3 regions of the Actinomadura sp. SCN-SB genome follow, and region 1 is predicted to be linked to each of the others. Evidence: riboswitches for the same ligand, from Rfam matches in the RefSeq annotation. Region 1 holds a riboswitch; each other region holds the start of a gene.
The links. A riboswitch is a leader RNA that binds a small molecule or an ion and turns the genes downstream of it on or off. The one in region 1 is predicted to bind cyclic di-AMP.

Region 1 (5,864 bases):
AGGGAGAGCTGCATGGCACGTGCCGACAGGACTCGGCGGGTGGCTCGACCTCCCGGGCGGAGGTAGATCACGAGCCAAACTACGATGGAATGGACCGCCTGACCGGGACGAGGTACGCGTACGTCGCCGCGGGCATGAGCAGCGCACTGCTGCCTCCGCATGCAGGAAGATCTCTTTCGTTCACTAAAGTACGGTTTGCCCCCACCTGGGCTCTTCTACTGAGTCAGGGTGGCACGTTGATGCGGTTCTTGACCTCACCAACGGCCTGGCGCCGCAGGCAGACCTCACCGGACCGGCATGAGCACGCCGAGCAAGGTCTTCTCCAGAATCTCGCCCACGCTCTCCGCAATCATCCGTCCGGCGGCGGCCTCGTCGGCGGCCGCATGCAGCAACGAGTAAACCGTGGTCACCAGCCAGTCGACGGGGAGGTCAGCGCGGAAGACCCCAGCTTCCCGGCCTCGGACGATAAGGCGTTCCACGTGGGCCATCGGCTCGTCGTGGTAGCGCCGCACCTCCTCGGCGGTGAGGGCGTGCTGCGCGGCGGTGTGCAGGCTGCCGAATCGGTTGAGCAGCGGCCAGCAGGTGCGGATCAGCCGGGCGAACGCCTCGGCCGGCGGCCCCTGCGCGGGCGCGGCCTCCTCGACGACGTTCGTGCCCTCGGCGATGGACGCGGCCAGGACCGCTCTTAGCAGGTCCTCACGGGAGGCGAAGTGCCCGTACAGAGTGACCCGGGCCACGTCGGCCGCCTTGGCGATGTCGCTCATACTGATGTCCGGATCGCGGGCGAAGCACTCGGTGGCCGCGGAGACGATCGCCGCGAGATTCCGCTCCGCATCCGCCCGCCTGCGCTCTCCGGCTCGCCGCCCCCGCACGTCCGCACCCTGCGCCATGAGCGCATCCTAACAAGAACCCGAACAGGCCTGTTTGAGTTAACGAGTGGGAGACTCTCACCTTCCCCCAGCGCGCAGGAGGAGCCTCACCGGGATCGGCCGATCCAGGCTGAGGACCCTCGTCACCATGCCGAACCTGTCCCCTTTTGCCCCAAGTTTCACTTCGGCCTCAAAGGTCACGATCAAGGGTCTCATCCCCGGTATCCCCGGCATCCCCGCAAAAAGCCGCGTCGGGCGGGCGTGGCGGTCATCGTTGCGCCCAATGGCGCGCAGGCGGGTGCCTGCATGGCCGTTCGATACGCCCTGCCCACCGCCCTTTCGCGCCAGTCTCGGCCACCGCAGCGAGGGGAGACCGGCCAGAACCGGAATAGATGCCCCCTAGGACGGGTTTTTGTACCTCGGACAGTGCGTTTGCCCAGGATTTGCCCTGAGCTGGATGTTTGATACTGTCTGTCCCCATCTGGTGACGCACCCCATGCGTCGCCGATACGGACGGGGGCGAACCCCTCAAGGGACGCCCCCTCCACGGTCGCGTGTGCGGAGACCATGACCCCCCGCGAACCGTCATCCATCTGATCGCATGCCGGCGGCCTGCCTGGCCGCCGGACCGCCGAGTCCTTTCAGCGCCCACGGCCCGCAGGCCTGGGCGCCTGGAGCCGGGGACCCAACTTTCTGGGGTGAATCGGCGCACGCCTGGCGTGTGCCGTAGGGCGACTTCCACGCCCGAATCCGACAGCTAACCCGGTAGGCGGCCTGGAAGGAATCAGGAGACCCCTGCCTTGTCGTTCCGTGAGAACCTCTCGTATACGACCCTGCTCGCCTCTGCCCGCGAGCGCACCACCTACCTGACCAGCCAGACCCTGTCCCTGCGCGGACGCGCCGCCGCCGGTGCGGTGGGTGCCGCCGCCCTGGGCGCGCTGACCTTCGGCTCGGCCGCCGCCGCGCTCGCCGACGCCGGCCCGCAAGAGGTGACCACCACCGCCGCCGTGGCCGGGCAGGCCGTCGGCGCAGGCAACGCCGGCGAGGCCGCCGGCCTCCGCCCCGAGCAGCTGCCCGAGAAGGGCGAGCGGCTCGCGGAGAAGACCGAGACCAAGGCCACCAAGGAGTTCGCCGGCAAGGAGGCGAACGCGGCCGAGTCCTCGACCGTCAGGTCCGCCGCCGCTGCCAATGATGTGATCGAGCTGGCCAAGGACCAGGTCGGCATCACCGAGGGCAAGGACGGCAACACCAAGTTCCACAAGTGGTACATCAGCAGCGACGCCGCCCAGCGCACCGCCGAGCGCGACGGCGGAAGCGTCTCCGACTACAAGGGTGCCCAGTGGTGCGACATGTTCATCTCCTGGGTCGGTGAGCAGACCGGTGCCAGGGGCATGGGCGCCGACGCCTACACCGTCTCCCACGCCGAGTGGTTCAAGGACAACGACCGCTGGGGCACCAAGGCCCGCCCCGGCGCCGTGGTGTTCTTCAACTTCGATGGTGACAAGAGCATCGGCTCCATCGAGCACGTCGGCCTGGTCGACAAGGTCAACGGCGACGGCACCATCAGCACCATCGAGGGCAACTCCAACGACGCCGTGGAGAAGCGGATCCGGGACAACTCCGAGGTCGTCGGCTACGGCTACCCCGAGTACCGCAAGTAAGACCCACAACGCGCGGCCCGTCCAACCAGCGCGTTGAGAACCACCCAGTGCGCCCCGCCACCAATATCGGTGGCGGGGCGCACTGCTTTCTAAGCCCTCCGGCTCGTCGACCCCACTTCCGCGCCTCGCGGCGAACGAAGAACATGAACACACCTGTTTGACTTATTACCCCCACGGGGTAGCGTAAGCCGAACAGACCTGTTCGAGTTAAGGGGACAAGGATGTCTCACCCCTCCCCCACCGCGCATGGCAAGACCGTTCCCAACGAACCTCACCCGCGTCGCTGGACGGCGCTCACCCTGATCAGCGTCGCCCAGTTCATGCTGATCCTCGACGTCACCGTCGTGAACGTCGCGCTCCCCCAGATCGGCACAGACCTGGAGCTGGGCAGGACGACCCTCACCTGGGCCGTGACCGCCTACACGCTGTTCTTCGGCGGGCTGATGCTGCTGGGCGGACGCCTCGCCGACCTCTTCGGCGCACGCCGCCTCATGCTCATCGGCCTGGCCACGTTCACCCTCGCCTCGCTGGCCACCGGCCTGGCCCAGAACTCGACTCTCCTGATCGGCGGCCGCATCGCCCAGGGCATCGGCGCAGCACTGCTGTCTCCCGCCGCCCTGTCGACCATCACCACCACCTTTCACGGCGAGGAACGCAACAAGGCGCTCGGCGTGTGGGCGGGACTGGGCGGCATCGGATTCGCGGCCGGAGTGCTGATCGGCGGCGCCCTCACGGCCGGTCCGGGATGGCGCTGGGTGTTCTTCGTCAACGTGCCGGTCGGCCTCGCCGTCCTGGCCGCCCTCCCCGCGACGGTCCCGGCCACCCACACCCCGCACGGCGCGCGTCCGCGGATCGACGTGCTGGGCGCGCTGGCCGTCACCGCCGCCACCGGATCACTCATCTACGGCCTGGTCACAGCCGGCGACAACGGCTGGGGTTCGGCCGGAACGCTGCTGCCACTGGCCGCCGCCGTGATCCTGTACGGCGCCTTCGCCCTCATCGAACGCGCGGTGCGCTCGCCGCTGATGCACGTGGAAATGCTGACGCGCCGTCCCGTGGCGGTGGGAGCCTTCCTGATGCTCGCCGGGTCCGGCCTGCTGATCTCGCTGTTCTTCCTCGGCTCCCTCTACCTGCAGCATCTGCGCCAGCTCAGCGCGCTGGAGACCGGCCTGATGTTCCTGCCCGCAGCGCTGGCCACCGGCGCCGGGGCGCACCTGGCCGGACGGCTCGTCAGCCGCATCGGCACCCGCCCCGTCGCCGCCACCGGACTGGCCCTGGTCGCGATCGGCACCGCGCTGCTCACCCAGCTCCCCGTGGACGGGAACGTCCTGCTCGGATTGCTGCCGGGCCTGGTCATCGCCGCCGCCGGAGTCGGCCCGGTCTTCGTCACCGCCACCACGTCAGCGCTGGCCTACGTCCACCACGGCGAGGAAGGGCTGGCCTCCGGGGTCATCAACACCTTCCACGAACTCGGCGGCGCGATCGGCGTGGCGACCGCCTCCACGCTCGCCGCCGCCGGCCTGACCGACGCCCCGTCCATCAACGGCTTCACCGACGCCTTCACCGCCACCGCCATCGCGGCCGCGGTGACCACCGCCCTCGCGTTCGCGATGGTCCCACCCGGCAAACCCCAGATGACCGGCACCCCGCACGCCCACTGAACACCACGATTCGGTGCCCCTTGGTGGTCGCTGCCGAGTATCGGGAGCGACCACCAAGGGACCGCCGGGCACTGCGCTACTGGGAGCCGGTGTACTCGAAGATGTAGAGCCCGTGGTCACGGTCGGAGGCGGCGACATACTCCTTGCCGCCGGACTGGAAGACGTCGACTCCCCAGAAGTTGTTGCCTCCCTGGTCGATGAAGTGTCCGACCTCGACGATCCTGTCGTTCACGATCTTGGTGACCCGGAAGCCTCCGGCGTAGTACGAGAAGTACGCCAGATCAGCCCGCTTCCGCGAAGTGGCCACCTCGTGCACGGACAGGTCGCCCGAACCGGTGGCGAACGCCGGATCGTGGGCCTGAGGCAGGGCGTAGGTGTCCAGCTCGGTCATCTTGCCCGCCTCGTTGCGGTACAGGTGGACGTACCCCCAGCCGTCGAAGAAGGAGGAGAAGGTGAGGGTGTCGCCCTTGGTGCCTAGCGCCACCGGAAGGGCGCCCGGACCCGTACCGGCCAGGCAGTCGGCGTTGTTGTAGGGCTGGTCGAAGATGGCGAAGCCCTGTCCGCGCGGCGCGACGCCGAAGGTGGGAATGTCACCCTCGACGCTCATGCCGAGCGTCTGGTCGCACGCGTCGGTTCCGGTGCGATTGAAGATCAGCACGGCGTCGTACCCGCCGGCGGCGATGACGTTGGCGACCTTGACGGTGAAGTCGCACACGCCGCGCTCGACGACCGCGATGTCGACGATGTTCGGGTCGCCCGCGGGAACCGCCGGATCGGTGTCGCACGCCTGCCCGGCGAAGACGGCCTGACCCGTGATCGTCTGTCCGTCGGCCAGCGGCCGGGTGTTGCTGCCCTGGGACGCCACGATCGTGGTGCCATCGTCGACGTTCCGCCCGCCCACACCGAACGGTCCGAAGTCCTCGTCGGCGGCGATGACGTACCGGTTGTCGAGGGTGAACTCCGACTGGTGGCCATTGCCCTCCGGTGGGACGTTCAGCCCGCTCTCGGCCGCTTCGGGGTCGGGGTTGGCGAAGTCGGTGTCACCGATGTAGGTGGCGTTGCGAGGGTCGGTCACATCGAGCTTGACGTAGCCGGCGTCCCAGTAGGACACCAGCATGACCTGCCTGCCGCCGATCTGCTTCACGACCACATCGTGGTGGAAGATCTCGGTGAGGTTGGCGGGCGCGTTCTGGACGATCTGCGGGAACCGCTCGTCGAGGTCGTACTCGGCGATGACCCTGGCCTTCTTCGGGTCGGTGATGTCGACGATGTCGGCGTCGGGCCCTTCTTCGTTGTCCACGATGACGGCATAGGCCTTGTCGCCGGCATCCCAAGCGAAGACGCTGTGGATCTCGTTGGCGTCCTTCTTGCCCTGGCCCGTCACCGTGTGGTCGCCGACGCCCTCGGCCAGCGGCGTCGGGTGGTCGGGGTTGCTGACGTCGTAGATGTTCATACCGCCGAACCCGGCGGCCGGCTTGCAGACCTCGTTGTTGCTGACAAGGACGTCGCCGTTGAACGCAGGCGTGTCGATGTGCAGCGACTGGATGCCCTCGCCCGGGTAGCTGCCCTCCTTGGCCTGGATGAAGGCGACCTCCTTCGGCGCGGCGGGGGTGCGGACGTCCACGACGTGCACCCCGTTGTACTTGCACGTCACATCGCCCCACGAGGCCAGG
Region 2 (5,864 bases), on a different contig from region 1:
TACCCGAACATCTGGTTCAGGACGAGCTGCGGGGAGGAGGGCACCACGGCCCCGCCCATCCCGTCGAACGACAGCGCCTCGCCGTCCCTGCCCGGCACGACGGTCACCGACTCGTCCAGCGCCATGGCCGGTCCGGCACCCCTGGCCTCGGCGGCGCTGCGGCCGTCGATGGTGCCGTTGTCGAAGGTCCAGTGCGCGATCAGCATGGCACCACCCACGCTGGCAGCGTCCTGCCCCCCGTTACAAGCCCCTCGCGGGGCAGGACGCCGCCGGGCGCGGCGAGGCCGCCCGGCGAACGCTCAGTCAGCGGGCGGAAGCGGCAGGTGACCGGACAGGTCGGCGCGCGGGCCGCTGGCGCGGACCCGCCCCTTTTTCACGGCGTCGTCCCAGGCCAGCCGCCCTGTCGCCAGGGCGATCCAGGTCGGTGGGTCCATCTCCACCACGTTCGGCGGGGTTCCACGGGTATGGTGCGGCCCGGCAATGCATTGGACGGCGGCGTACGGAGGGACCCGGACCTCCACCGACCGCCCGGGTGCGAGCGCGGCGAGCCGGTCGAGCAGGTGGCGCACGGCTCCCTTGAGAACGGGCCGGTTAGGCTCGGCGCCCGCGTCGTAGGCGGCCAGCACGGCCTCCAGGGCGGACCGGCGGAGCTCCGCGGGCTCATCGGTACCACCATGCGGCGGCAGGCCCAGCGCGTGCCGCTGCTCGTCCAGCACGGCACGGGTGAGTGGTGTTCGCGACATCCCCACCGACGCTACCGTTCCTCCCATCGTGTCCGTCCCCGGCGCGGCGGGGCGGTGCACCCGGTAGAAAGGGACCGGCCACGGCGGCACGGCGGCAGGGGGCCGAACGGCACAGGTGGCCCGGAAGGCATGGAAGGCACGGAACCGCACACGAGCGCAGAGACCAGGCGAGGCCCCGTCCCGGCCCTGGCCGGGGCACCATGCGACCACGGCGCGCGGCCCCGGACCGGCGTAGGGACCGGCGCGCGGACCCGGACGGGGCACGGAAGGCGCGGGGGACGGAAGGTTGGGGGGCCGGCCGGGGGGCCGGTCCCCGGCGGGGAGAACACGGAGGTTGTGTAGATGGCCGATGCGCTGCCCCTGCAGCCCGGTGACCCGCGAAGACTCGGCGTTTACGAGGTCACCGGACGGCTCGGCGTCGGCGAGCACGGCGCCGTCTTTCTCGGCCGGACCCCGTCCGGCGGGCAGGTCGCGATCAAGCTGCTGCACCTGCGGCTGACCGGGGAGCCGGCGGCGCGCGCCCGGTTCGCCGGGGCCTTCGCCGCCGCCCGCAAGGTCCAGGGCTTCTGCACCGCCGCGATCCTCGACGCCGACGTGGAGGGCGACCGCCCGTACGTGGTCAGCGAGTACGTCGCCGGGCCGTCCCTGCTGCGGCTGGTCTCCGAGGAGGGCCCGCGCGGGAACGCGGTGATCGAGCGGCTGGCGGTCGGCGCCGCGGTCGCGCTCGCCGCGATCCACCGGGCCGGGGCCGTCCACCACGACCTCAGGCCCGCCAACATCCTCCTCGGCCGGGACGGGCCCAGGCTGACCGACATCGGCGTCGCCGCCGCTCTGGAGACCGTCGACGCAACCCCGACGGGACGGGTCAGCGACGACCCCTCCTACAAGGCACCCGAACAGCTCAGCGGCAGCGACAACGGCCCGGCCGCCGACGTGTTCGCCTGGGCCTCGTGCCTGCTGTACGCGACCTACGGGCGGGCCCCGTTCGGGGACGACTCCACCTCCGAGATCATGCAACGGGTGGTCTACGACGAGCCCGAGATGGACGAACTGCCGGACTCGCTGCGCGAGGTCGTCGCCGACGCCCTCGCCAAGGACCCCGCGCGGCGTCCCACCGCGGCGGCGCTGCTCGAACGGATGCTGGACGAGTCCGGGCCGCTGGCCGAGAAGATGCCCGGCACGCTCCTCGACGAGGGCCGCGCGCTCGCCGTCGGCGCCTCGCTCACCCCGCCTCCCGCCGAGCCCCGGATCATCCTGGAGTCGCCGGCCCTCTCACCGACCGCGTTCACCGGCCCCACGCCTGAATCCGTGCCGCTGAGGGCCCCCGTCCCGGACCCGCCCCGGGAACCGTCGGCGCCGGGTTCGTACGAGCCGTCCAACCTGTACGAGCCGCCGGGGGAGGCCACGGCCCGGCTGGGCTCCGAGGGGTGGTTCGAGCCCCGCTCGTCCTCCAAGCCCGGCTCCCGGTCCGCCCCGCCGGAGCCGGCCGAGGCGGCCGAGCTCACGCGGATCGACACGCCGCGCATCGACCCGTCCGGCCCGCCCCCGTCCCGCGACCGGGTGTACGACGACATGGCGACGCAGCATGTGCCCGCCGTGCCCGAGGGGAGGTTCGCCGGGCCGACCGACAGGACGGACCCGGTCCCGCACCTGATCCCCGGCATGGACCGTTTCAGGGACGAGGTTCCGGAAGAGCGCGGCTCCACGGCCGTCCTGCCCGCCGTGGTGTCCGAGCCGTCCTCACGCGGGCTGCCGGGGATCTTAGAGAACCTGCTGCGCCTGCGTCCCGGCAACAGCATGCTGGGCGTGGCGCTCTCCCTCACGATCGGCGTGCTGGTCGGTGTCGCGATCATCGCTCTGGTGCTGTGGCCGCAGATGCGCGGGAACGAGGAGCCGTCCCCGCAGCAGGCCGGGCCCGCCAACGCCATCAACGACCAGCCCGTGACGGCCGTCCCCGAGGGCTTCGCCGGGACATGGAAGGGCACGGTCGTCAACCCCTCGCGCGGCGCCTCGTTCCCGGTCGAGGTCACGTTCGAGCCGGGCCAGACGAAGGCGCGCGCGGTGTACCCGCAGACCCGCTGCACCGGGACGCTGACCTTCACCGAGGGGACGAACCGGACGCTCAAAATGGCCCTGAACATCTCCAAGCCGTGCTCCAGCGGTGCCGTCGAGGTCACCCGCCAGGTCGACGGGACGCTCCAGTACGTGTGGAGGCTGCCGGGCAACCGGCGGCTCGGCTACCAGGGCAAACTCAGCCGTAGCTGACCGCGCCCGGCCGATCGGGGAGCCGCCCGGACCCGAGGATTTAAGGGTCATTTAAGAGTTTCTTTCGCCTCGGATCCATTAAGGTATCCGCGGCCGAGATCATCGGCTTGGCCGCGGGTGCCCGGTCCCCGCCGGAGAGAAGGAGTGCTCTTGCGGACTGCCCACCGAAGGCCGGCCCTCGCATGCGCGCCACCGGGCCGCGCCGGCGAACCGCCCCGCCGCGCCCCCGCGCCCTTTCTCCCGGGCGCGGAAATGGTCAAGCGCCACCCGAGCAAAGGCACGGAACGGGCCGCTTCCCTAGGGAACGCGCGGCGGCATGCCCTGCGGGTCCACGCTGTGAGCCGGGTCACCTGACATGGCTCCGCTCCCACGAAATGGCCGCGCCCACCGAGCAATGAACCATTCCACGGCGCCCGGCGGTTTGATCTCCGCTAAGGTTCGTATGGCTCATTCCAGTTCGACCGCATTGCAGTCCGACGGCATTCGGCCCGCGCACCGTCCCGCCCCCCCGGGGACGGAACGGCCGGATCGGCCGAGTCCCGTGGCACCCGCGCCACGGGAGCCGGGGACCCATCGCCGGTGAGTCCGGGGCCAGCCCCCGGGCCCGACCGGCCGGGGTGAACCCACCACCGGTCACCACCGGCGGTGGCAGGGCCGTCTCCCGGCCCGAACCCGTCAGCTAACCCGGTAGGCGATCGAGGAGAGGAGAGGACGTGGAGGAGACCCCGAACTCCACCCGCCGCTGGCGCACCCGGCTACGGCGTCCCGCCCTGGCACTCGTGGCACTCGCCGCCGGTGCCGTGCCGCTCACCGCCGGCACCACGGTGAACGCGCAGGCCGCGGCCCCCGGCGACACGGCCAAGATGCGGAAGCTCAACGCCCAGATCGAAAAGCTCGACAAGGCGTACGGCGGCGACCTCGCCAAGCTCAAGGACGCCGAGTACGACGCCAAGAAGGCCATCGCCAAGGCCAGAGAGCTCAACACCGACCTGGAGGCCACCCGCAACCTGGTCGCCCAGCTAGCGGCCTCCCAGTACATGACCGGCGGCGCCGACCCGTCCGTGTCGGTCCTCGGCTCCGACGACCCGTCCAGCGCGCTCAGCGGCCTCAGCCTCGCCAGCCACGTGGCCTCCAACCAGTCGGCCCGGGTCCAGCAGATCCAGAAGCTGGTCAACGACCAGCAGCGCGCCAAGCGCGAGGCCGAACAGAAGATCAAGGACCTGGAGAAGGAGATCGCCGACCTGGTCAAGCAGCGGGCCAGGATCCGGGCACTGATCAAGAAGTACAAGCCCGAATCCCCCAGCGTCGGCATGGGCGGCGTCACCGCGCGCATGCTCAGGGTGAAGAACGCGGTCGACATCGAATTCGGCCCGTTCCCCACCATCGGCTGCTTCCGCGGCGGCGTCGACGCCCAAGACCACGCCACCGGCACCGCCTGCGACTTCATGGTCAGCACCGGCGGCAGCATGCCGTCCGCCAACGGCCGCGCCCAAGGCGACGGCACCGCCCAATACGCCATCAACAACGCCAGCAGGCTCGGCGTCAAATACGTCATCTGGCGCCAGCGCATCTACGACATGCGCAGCCCAGGCTGGCGCATGATGGCCAACCGCGGCGGCATCACCGCCAACCACTACGACCACGTGCATATATCTGTGTTCTAAGGCAGACGCGAGCTGCACTCGTCGCTGGCGCTCCTCGCTTGTCGCGCCTGCGGCGATCGCTGCATCGCTCCGACTCGCCCAGGGGCTCGCTACGCGATCAGGTTCCTCGCAAGCTCGGAACCTGCCTTCGGACGCGATCGCAACGCCTGGGCGACCGTTCGGGGCTGGGGGTTGAGGTGGGTGCGGCCGTGTTTATTGGCAAGCACGAGCTGCGCTCCTCGCCTGGCGGCTCGTCGCTTGTCGCGCCTGCGGCGATCGCTGCATCGCTCCGACTCGCCTAGAGGCTCGCTCCGCGATCAGGTTCCTCGCAAGCTCGGAACCTGCCTTCGGACGCGATCGCAACGCTTGAGCGACCGTTCGGGGCTGGGGGTTGAGGTGATTACGACCGTGTTTGGTGCAGACGCGCGCTGCGCTCGCTCCTGGTTTGGATGCGAGCGCAGCGGGTTGAGCGGTCGTCTGGCCTAGTGGTGGCTAGTTGGCGTAGCTCGGGAGTAGGCGTTCGTGGGTGTCCCTTAGTTCCACCAGGGGGATGGTGAACAGCTCTTGGGCTTCGCCGTCCGGGCCTACGGTGGAGACGTCCAGGGAGTCGCCGCCGATGATGCCCAGTTGGGAAATGGGGACGCCTGCGGTCTCGCAGAGCTGTACCAGGCGGTTCTCGCCGCCGGGGCGGATGGCCACCACGGCGCGGGCGACCGACTCGCTGAACAGGTTGACGAACGGGTCGCCCCGTAGGGTGATCTTCGCGCCCAGGCCGCCGCGCAGGCAGGACTCCACCAGGGCCTGGGAGAGGCCGCCGTCGGAGAGGTCGTGCGCGGCCGTGAGCAGACCCTCACGGGCGGCGGCGACCAGGACCGAGGCCAGGGCGCGTTCGGCGGCCAGGTCGACCAGGGGCGGCAGGCCGCCCAGGTGGCCGTAGACCACGTGCGCCCATTCGGAGCCGCCGAACTCCTCGCGGGTCTCGCCCAGGAGGGCGAGGGTGGCGCCGTCGGAGGTGAACGACATGTTCACGTGGCGGCGGACGTCGTCGTGAACGCCCAGCACCCCGATGACCGGGGTCGGGTTGATCGGCGTGGTGCCGGTCTGGTTGTAGAAGCTGACGTTGCCGCCGGTGACCGGGACGCCCAGGTACTGGCACGCGTCCGCCAGGCCCTCCACGGCACGGGCGAACTGCCACATGACCCCGGGGTCCTCC
Region 3 (5,864 bases), on a different contig from region 1:
GGGGTGTTCGTGGGGACCACCGCGGCGGGCATCCTGCTGGTACTCCTGCACTACCCGCTGGACGTGCTGCTCGGCCCCGCCGCCGCGCTCTACCTGCTCGCCTCCAGCCGGGAACGGCACCATCCGTGGACGCGGCGTACCACCGTCACGGTGATCGCGCTGCTGGCGGCCTACCTCGTCGCGACCGCCGCGACACGGCCGGCCTTCCCGAGCATCGGACTGTTCCCCACACCCGTGGCCTGGGCCCTGGCCTGGTTCGCCGGTGACCGCTCGCGGCTGCGCCGTGAGCACATCGCCGACCTCCGGGAACGCGCCATTCGGGCCGAACGCGAGGCCGAACGCGAACGCCTGCTCGCCGCGGCCGAGGAACGCACCCGCATCGCCCGCGACCTACACGACTCCGCGGGACACGCGATCAGCGTGATCGCCGTCCGCGCCGGTGCCGCCCGCCTCGGCCACGACCGCAACCCCGAACGCTCACGCGCCGCCCTGCAGGCGATCGAGGACCTGGCGCGGCGCACCGCCGAGGAGATCGACACCATCGTCGGCACCCTCCGCGAAGGCGCTCCGCACGTCCCGTCGTCCCCGGGCGTCGAGGCACCGCCCGGGCTCGCCTCCCTCGACACACTGATCGCCCACCACACGGCCGCCGGGCACCGGATCACCCTCGACGCCTCGGGTACGCCGCGCCCGCTGGCCACCGCCGCCGACCAGGCCGCGTACCGGATCCTGCAGGAGTCGCTGACGAACGCGTCCCGCCATGGGACGGGCGGTGCCCGGATCGAACTGGCCTATCGCGAGGCGGCGGTCGAGCTGACCGTAACCAACCCGGCGCCAAGCGAGAACGGCTCCCGGCTGGGCGGCGGGCACGGGCTGATCGGCATGCGTGAACGCGCGGCCATGCTCGGCGGCACCTTGGACGCGGGCCGCGCCGGTGGTGCCTTCCGCGTCCACGCCCGCATCCCGTACGGAGGTGGCCGCCGGTGACGCGGGTGCTGATCGCCGATGACGACGACCTGATGCGCGCCGGACTCGCCGAACTCCTCGCCAACGACCCCACCATCGAGATCATCGGCCAGGCCGCCACCGGACGCCAGGCCGTCGACCGCGCCCGCCGCCTGTCCCCCGACGTCGTCCTGATGGACGTCCGCATGCCCGACCTCGACGGCATCGCCGCCACCCGCGAACTGGCCACGGCCGCCCCCGCCACCCGCGTCCTGATCCTGACGACCTTCGAGCAGGACGACTACATCTTCAGCGCGCTGCGCGCCGGCGCCTCCGGCTTCCTGCTCAAACGCACCCGCCCCGAAGACCTGATCGCCGCGGTCCACACCATCGCCGCTGGTGACTCCCTGCTCTCCCCGTCCGTCACCCGCCGTGTGATCGACCGCATGGCCCGCCAGCCCACCCCCGACCTCACCGGCCGGCCCGCGCTCGGGGACCTGACCCCGCGCGAACGGGAAGTCCTCGAACTCATCGCCCGCGGCCTGAACAACCGCGAGATCGCCACCGCGCTCGTGGTCGAGGAGTCCACCATCCGGACCCACGTCAAGCGCGTCCTGATGAAGCTCGGCCTGCGCGACCGCGTCCAAGCCGTCATCTACGCCTACGAGACCGGCCTCACCAACCCAGCCCCATGAGCCGCCTAGCCGCCCTGTCCACTGAACCGCGGCTCGACCCCCATATCCGCCACCGGGCGCCCGGCCTGGACCGATCGCGCCACTACCTGCCTCGCGATACAATACTATTCTGCTTAGTAGATAAGGGTCGATTGCGGCTGACGGCCCGGGAACCATCGAGATCCGTGGGGGATCCATGGGCGACTTGCGTACGCTGGCACCGCTGCTGGTGGCGGCAGGTTTTCTCCTGGTGATCACGGTTCTTTTGCTGGTCGGCAGGTCGGCCGCCAGCCGGAGATTCGATGAGAACAAGGACCGGCCATCCCGGCCGGACGACGGAGACCCCCGAACGGGACTCTGACCGCTCCGCCATCTTGATCGACGCGTCCCTTACCTCCTATCTTTCGTAGTAGATTCTGGGGCGGCGTCGCGTGAGGAGGCCGATGTGTTCGAGCGAAGCAGCCGGGCGTTGCCCCTGCTGATCGGCACATCGACACTCGCCACGTTGTCCGTGGGCCTGGCCTTCGTCGTCGGCCCGCCCGCCGATCCACCGGCCGCCCCTGAGCGAGTCCTTCCCGGGCGGTTCCTGGCCGCGCCACAGAGTCCACAATCGTCCGATGGCATCGTCGCTCCCCTGAAGGAACGGCTCACGCCTCATCTGCTGGTTTCGGCACCCTCATCCCTTCCGCAGGACGTCGTCGCCAAGGTCCGAGCCCTGAAGGATGTCCGGGCAGCAGAAGTCGCCGATGCCGCTCGAACGGCATTCGCAGGCAGCCGGGTGGGCCTGCTCGGCATCGACCCATCGACGTTCCGCAACTACACACCGCGTCCCACAGCGCAGTCCGACGCACTGTGGCGCAATGTCGCCGCCGGCGATATCGCGGTCTCGTTCACGCTGGGCACCGACGGCGCCGTACGGCTCGGCAGCCAGACGCCCATCGGCGGAACCGGCTCCCGGCCGCAGAGGACGATTCGAGTCGGAGCCCTCGCGACCATGGGAATCAGCGACGTCGACGCCGTCGTCTCCCGCGACACGGCACGCGAGCTCGGACTGCCGACCGGTAACGCGCTGCTCATCAGCGCGCGCAGCAGCGACCCCGGTTCCCTTACCTCGCGGCTGCGCAAGCTCCTGCCCCGGCAAGCCAAGATCGTCGGGCTCGCCGGCCTCGATGAGCGCACAGGCGCATCCGTCGGGCAGCTGCCCGACGCTCGTGGCCAGGTATTGACCGCCCGGCAGACTCGGGTCGCCATCCAAGCCGCCATGAGCAAGCTCGGGATGCCGTACGTCTGGGGTGGGGAGTCCGATGCCGAAGGTGGATACGACTGCTCGGGCATCCTGCAGTACGCCTTCGGCAAGGCCGGTGTGCGCCTTCCGCGGGTAGCGGCCGACCAGGCACGGACCGGGCGCGCCGTCCCGTTCGGCGAGGCCAGGCCGGGCGACCTGCTCACCTGGGCCCACGACCCGACCGCACCCGGCTACATCTCACACATCGCGCTCTACCTGGGAAAGGGAAGGATGCTCGCCGCACCGCGGCGCGGAACCTTCGTACGAGTCCAGCCGGTCTACTTCGTCAACTTCAAGGGAGCGATCCGGATCAACCCGAGGCTCGCGGCCCGACTGGCCGGCTAACGCACCGAATCGATCGCCCCACGGTCCGCTGCACGCCCGGGATGCCCGGTCAACGCTGCCCGGGCGCACAGCGACCGCCCGATCAGGCGGCTCGGTGGCCAGGAACATCCGTTCGTCAGTCGTTCTGTCCGACGTCGAACTCCCAGTGCCACGGCTCGTAGGGGCTGCTGTAGGCCCAGTCAGGATGGAGCCAGTCGTATTTCTCCGAGTTGGCGCGCATCCATTTGAACTGCGGTGATTCGTCGTCTTCGACACCACCGCAGAAGTCGGCGGCGATGCCGAGCCCATGCTTGCTGTTGCCGGGCTCTGCCGCCATGCCTGCCGGCATGCTCTCGTACAGGTCCTTCTGCTTGGCGAAGGACCGGTAGGAGTTGCGCAGGCAGATGTCGGAGCCGAAGCGCTTCTTGTAGGCGGTGTTGAGTTCATAGAAGGCCGATGCCGCGTCGCTCCGTAGCACCAGTCCCCGCTGTGGCAACGGGCACAAGTACCGGGTCGGGATCCGGCCGTTCGGAAACCTGCCCACCTTCCTCTTCTGCGAGGCATCGCAGGTGGTCGGCGGCTTGGCCGGAGGGACCGGGGGCCCGGCCGGAGGCTTGGCCGAAGGCTTGGCTGACGGGTGGGCCCGGGACTTCGCTTTGGGCTTGGTGTCAGGGCTGGGCGTGGCCTTGGCCGCCGGGCTGTTGCGCGATCGCGTCGTGTCCCGCGGCGTGGCGGACTTCTTGGCCCGATTGGCCGAGAGTGCCAGGTCCCCTGCCGTGGTGGTGGATTCCTTGGGGGCCGTGGTAACGGACGTCAGGCCCAGTGCGCCGGCGAGAATGCCGGCCAGCACGACGCCGGTCACCGGCGCTGCGATCTTGCCGTTCTTTCCATGCCGCTTGTGCACGGCACCATCTCCTAACTTCCATGGCGCCTACCGGGTTAGCTGACGGATTCGGGCGTGGAAGTCGCCCTACGGCACTCCTCGGATGTGGAGGATGCGCTGATTCACCCCTGCGAAGGCCGCTACATGCCTTCTGGCTTGTAGACCATTCGCGTTGGTTCCCCGGCTCCGCGCCGAAGGCGCGGACTAGGCGTTGCCGACTTCGCCGTGAGACTGATGCCTTGCGACCCTCGTGATACAGGGCACAGCTCGGGAAGCGGCTCGGGTTCGGTGGTACTCGGCACCTGGCGGGCGCCGAACGGATGGATCTCCCGGTCCCCGCGCGGCCGGCTGCGGCGTGGGACTCGCTGGACGGTCACCGACCTCCAGATGGAGGGCGGCCTCGAACGAAGTACGGGGCAATGTAGTAGCGATCCCAGCAAAACGGCAAGTCGAGGCCCGGGGGAGAGACAACAGGTCCCCTGGAAAGGGCCAAAGCAGACAGGCACTCGGCGGGCTTGCTCGAAGTACTATTTGATCTAGTACATGGGCCATACGTCGCCACGTCCATGAGTCCCGGACACCGGTTGCGTCAGCGTTTGAAGGCCAGGTGCAGGTGATCCTGGTGGACAGTGTTGGTGAACGAAGCCCTGCCACCCTTCGACACCGCCCACGGTGCGCCGACCTCGTTCGCTCCGGTGGTGAGGGCCTGGATTGCGACAGGCCGGGCAGGGACGTCGCCGCCACGGCGCTGCTCGGCGACGCGACGGCCGTCGACCGCCCAGATGTCCACGGCCCTGCCCTGCCGGTGGTTGCTCACCGATTCGCTCCCGTAGACCCTGAACGGGTGACCGGTGGAGACCACCGTGACGGAGATGGTGTGTTCCTTGGTGATCTCGAGCATCAGCCTCAGAACGCGCGTGTCCACCCGGCCGGCTTGGATGTCCCAGCGTGCGGTGTCGGGCAGCACGATGCGTTTGCTGGCCAGCACCTGGGCGGCGAGCGGGCCGAGTGCCCGCGCGGATTGCGGGGCCGCACCGCCTGTGGAGGCGATGCGCGTCACCGCCCAGCCCGCCGGCCGTTTGCTCAACCTGATGTCAATGGTCCGGGTGGTCGTTGTGATGACGGTCCATCGCCTGGTACTCAGCCTGACCACGGCCATGATCGAGGCCGACTTCGCCGTCAGGCCCCCAATCTGGGGATAGATCACTTCGCCCGCCCCCGCATCGGTCTTCGCGAGCAGCGGCGCCGCCTGCCCGGCCAGGGACGGGTCCATCCCGGCCGCGGCGAGGCGGTTTCCGGTCGCCCGGGCTTCTCCGCCCCCGGCGCCGTAGTTGGTCAACACCTCGACAAAGCGGACGGCGGCACGCTTGACCGCGGGGGCGGGCTCGTCGGCGGCGACCACGAACGCCTTCACCGCTGGCAGGGCCGGTACGGTCGCGCCTCCTCGAGACGGTGAAGGCTGCTGCAGACGACCTGAACCGGGCACGGAGCACGCTGCGAGCGGCATCACCACCAGGAGCGTCAGCAGCCGGGACGGGCGCTTCAGCTTCACAGGTTCATTCCGTAGGTCAGCCAGTGTTCGCCATCGACCCCATCGTGCATGTCCCGGGGTGTCCATCCGAGCCCTTCGTAGAACAGCCGCGCCGCCCGGTTCTCCTCCAGCACCTCCAAGGTCAGCCGCCGCGTGCCCTGGGTCCGGGCAAGGGCCACGAAACCGCGAGCCAGCATCCGCCCTACACCGGAGCGACGCCTG

Region 2: linked by a shared signal. The riboswitch ahead of ACGWYJ_RS09460 (coiled-coil domain-containing protein) and the one ahead of ACGWYJ_RS32165 (CHAP domain-containing protein) in region 1 are both predicted to bind cyclic di-AMP.
Region 3: linked by a shared signal. The riboswitch ahead of ACGWYJ_RS38045 (D-alanyl-D-alanine carboxypeptidase family protein) and the one ahead of ACGWYJ_RS32165 (CHAP domain-containing protein) in region 1 are both predicted to bind cyclic di-AMP.

What each region holds. Positions count from the first base shown of each region.
Region 1 covers NZ_JBIMPP010000070.1:25,476-31,339, forward strand. The annotation lists gene ACGWYJ_RS32160 (TetR/AcrR family transcriptional regulator) at 285-890, opposite strand; cyclic di-AMP (ydaO/yuaA leader) riboswitch at 1,505-1,656, shown strand; gene ACGWYJ_RS32165 (CHAP domain-containing protein) at 1,670-2,530, shown strand; gene ACGWYJ_RS32170 (MFS transporter) at 2,752-4,191, shown strand; gene ACGWYJ_RS32175 (PA domain-containing protein) at 4,268-5,864, opposite strand, start outside.
Region 2 covers NZ_JBIMPP010000010.1:159,246-165,109, reverse strand. The annotation lists gene ACGWYJ_RS09475 (LamG domain-containing protein) at 1-218, opposite strand, end outside; gene ACGWYJ_RS09470 (sterol carrier family protein) at 300-743, opposite strand; gene ACGWYJ_RS09465 (serine/threonine protein kinase) at 1,086-3,008, shown strand; cyclic di-AMP (ydaO/yuaA leader) riboswitch at 3,529-3,718, shown strand; gene ACGWYJ_RS09460 (coiled-coil domain-containing protein) at 3,722-4,672, shown strand; gene purL (phosphoribosylformylglycinamidine synthase subunit PurL) at 5,144-5,864, opposite strand, start outside.
Region 3 covers NZ_JBIMPP010000124.1:766-6,629, reverse strand. The annotation lists gene ACGWYJ_RS38060 (sensor histidine kinase) at 1-987, shown strand, start outside; gene ACGWYJ_RS38055 (response regulator) at 984-1,640, shown strand; gene ACGWYJ_RS38050 (C40 family peptidase) at 2,065-3,249, shown strand; gene ACGWYJ_RS38045 (D-alanyl-D-alanine carboxypeptidase family protein) at 3,365-4,132, opposite strand; cyclic di-AMP (ydaO/yuaA leader) riboswitch at 4,142-4,332, opposite strand; gene ACGWYJ_RS38040 (hypothetical protein) at 4,701-5,663, opposite strand; gene ACGWYJ_RS38035 (GNAT family N-acetyltransferase) at 5,660-5,864, opposite strand, start outside.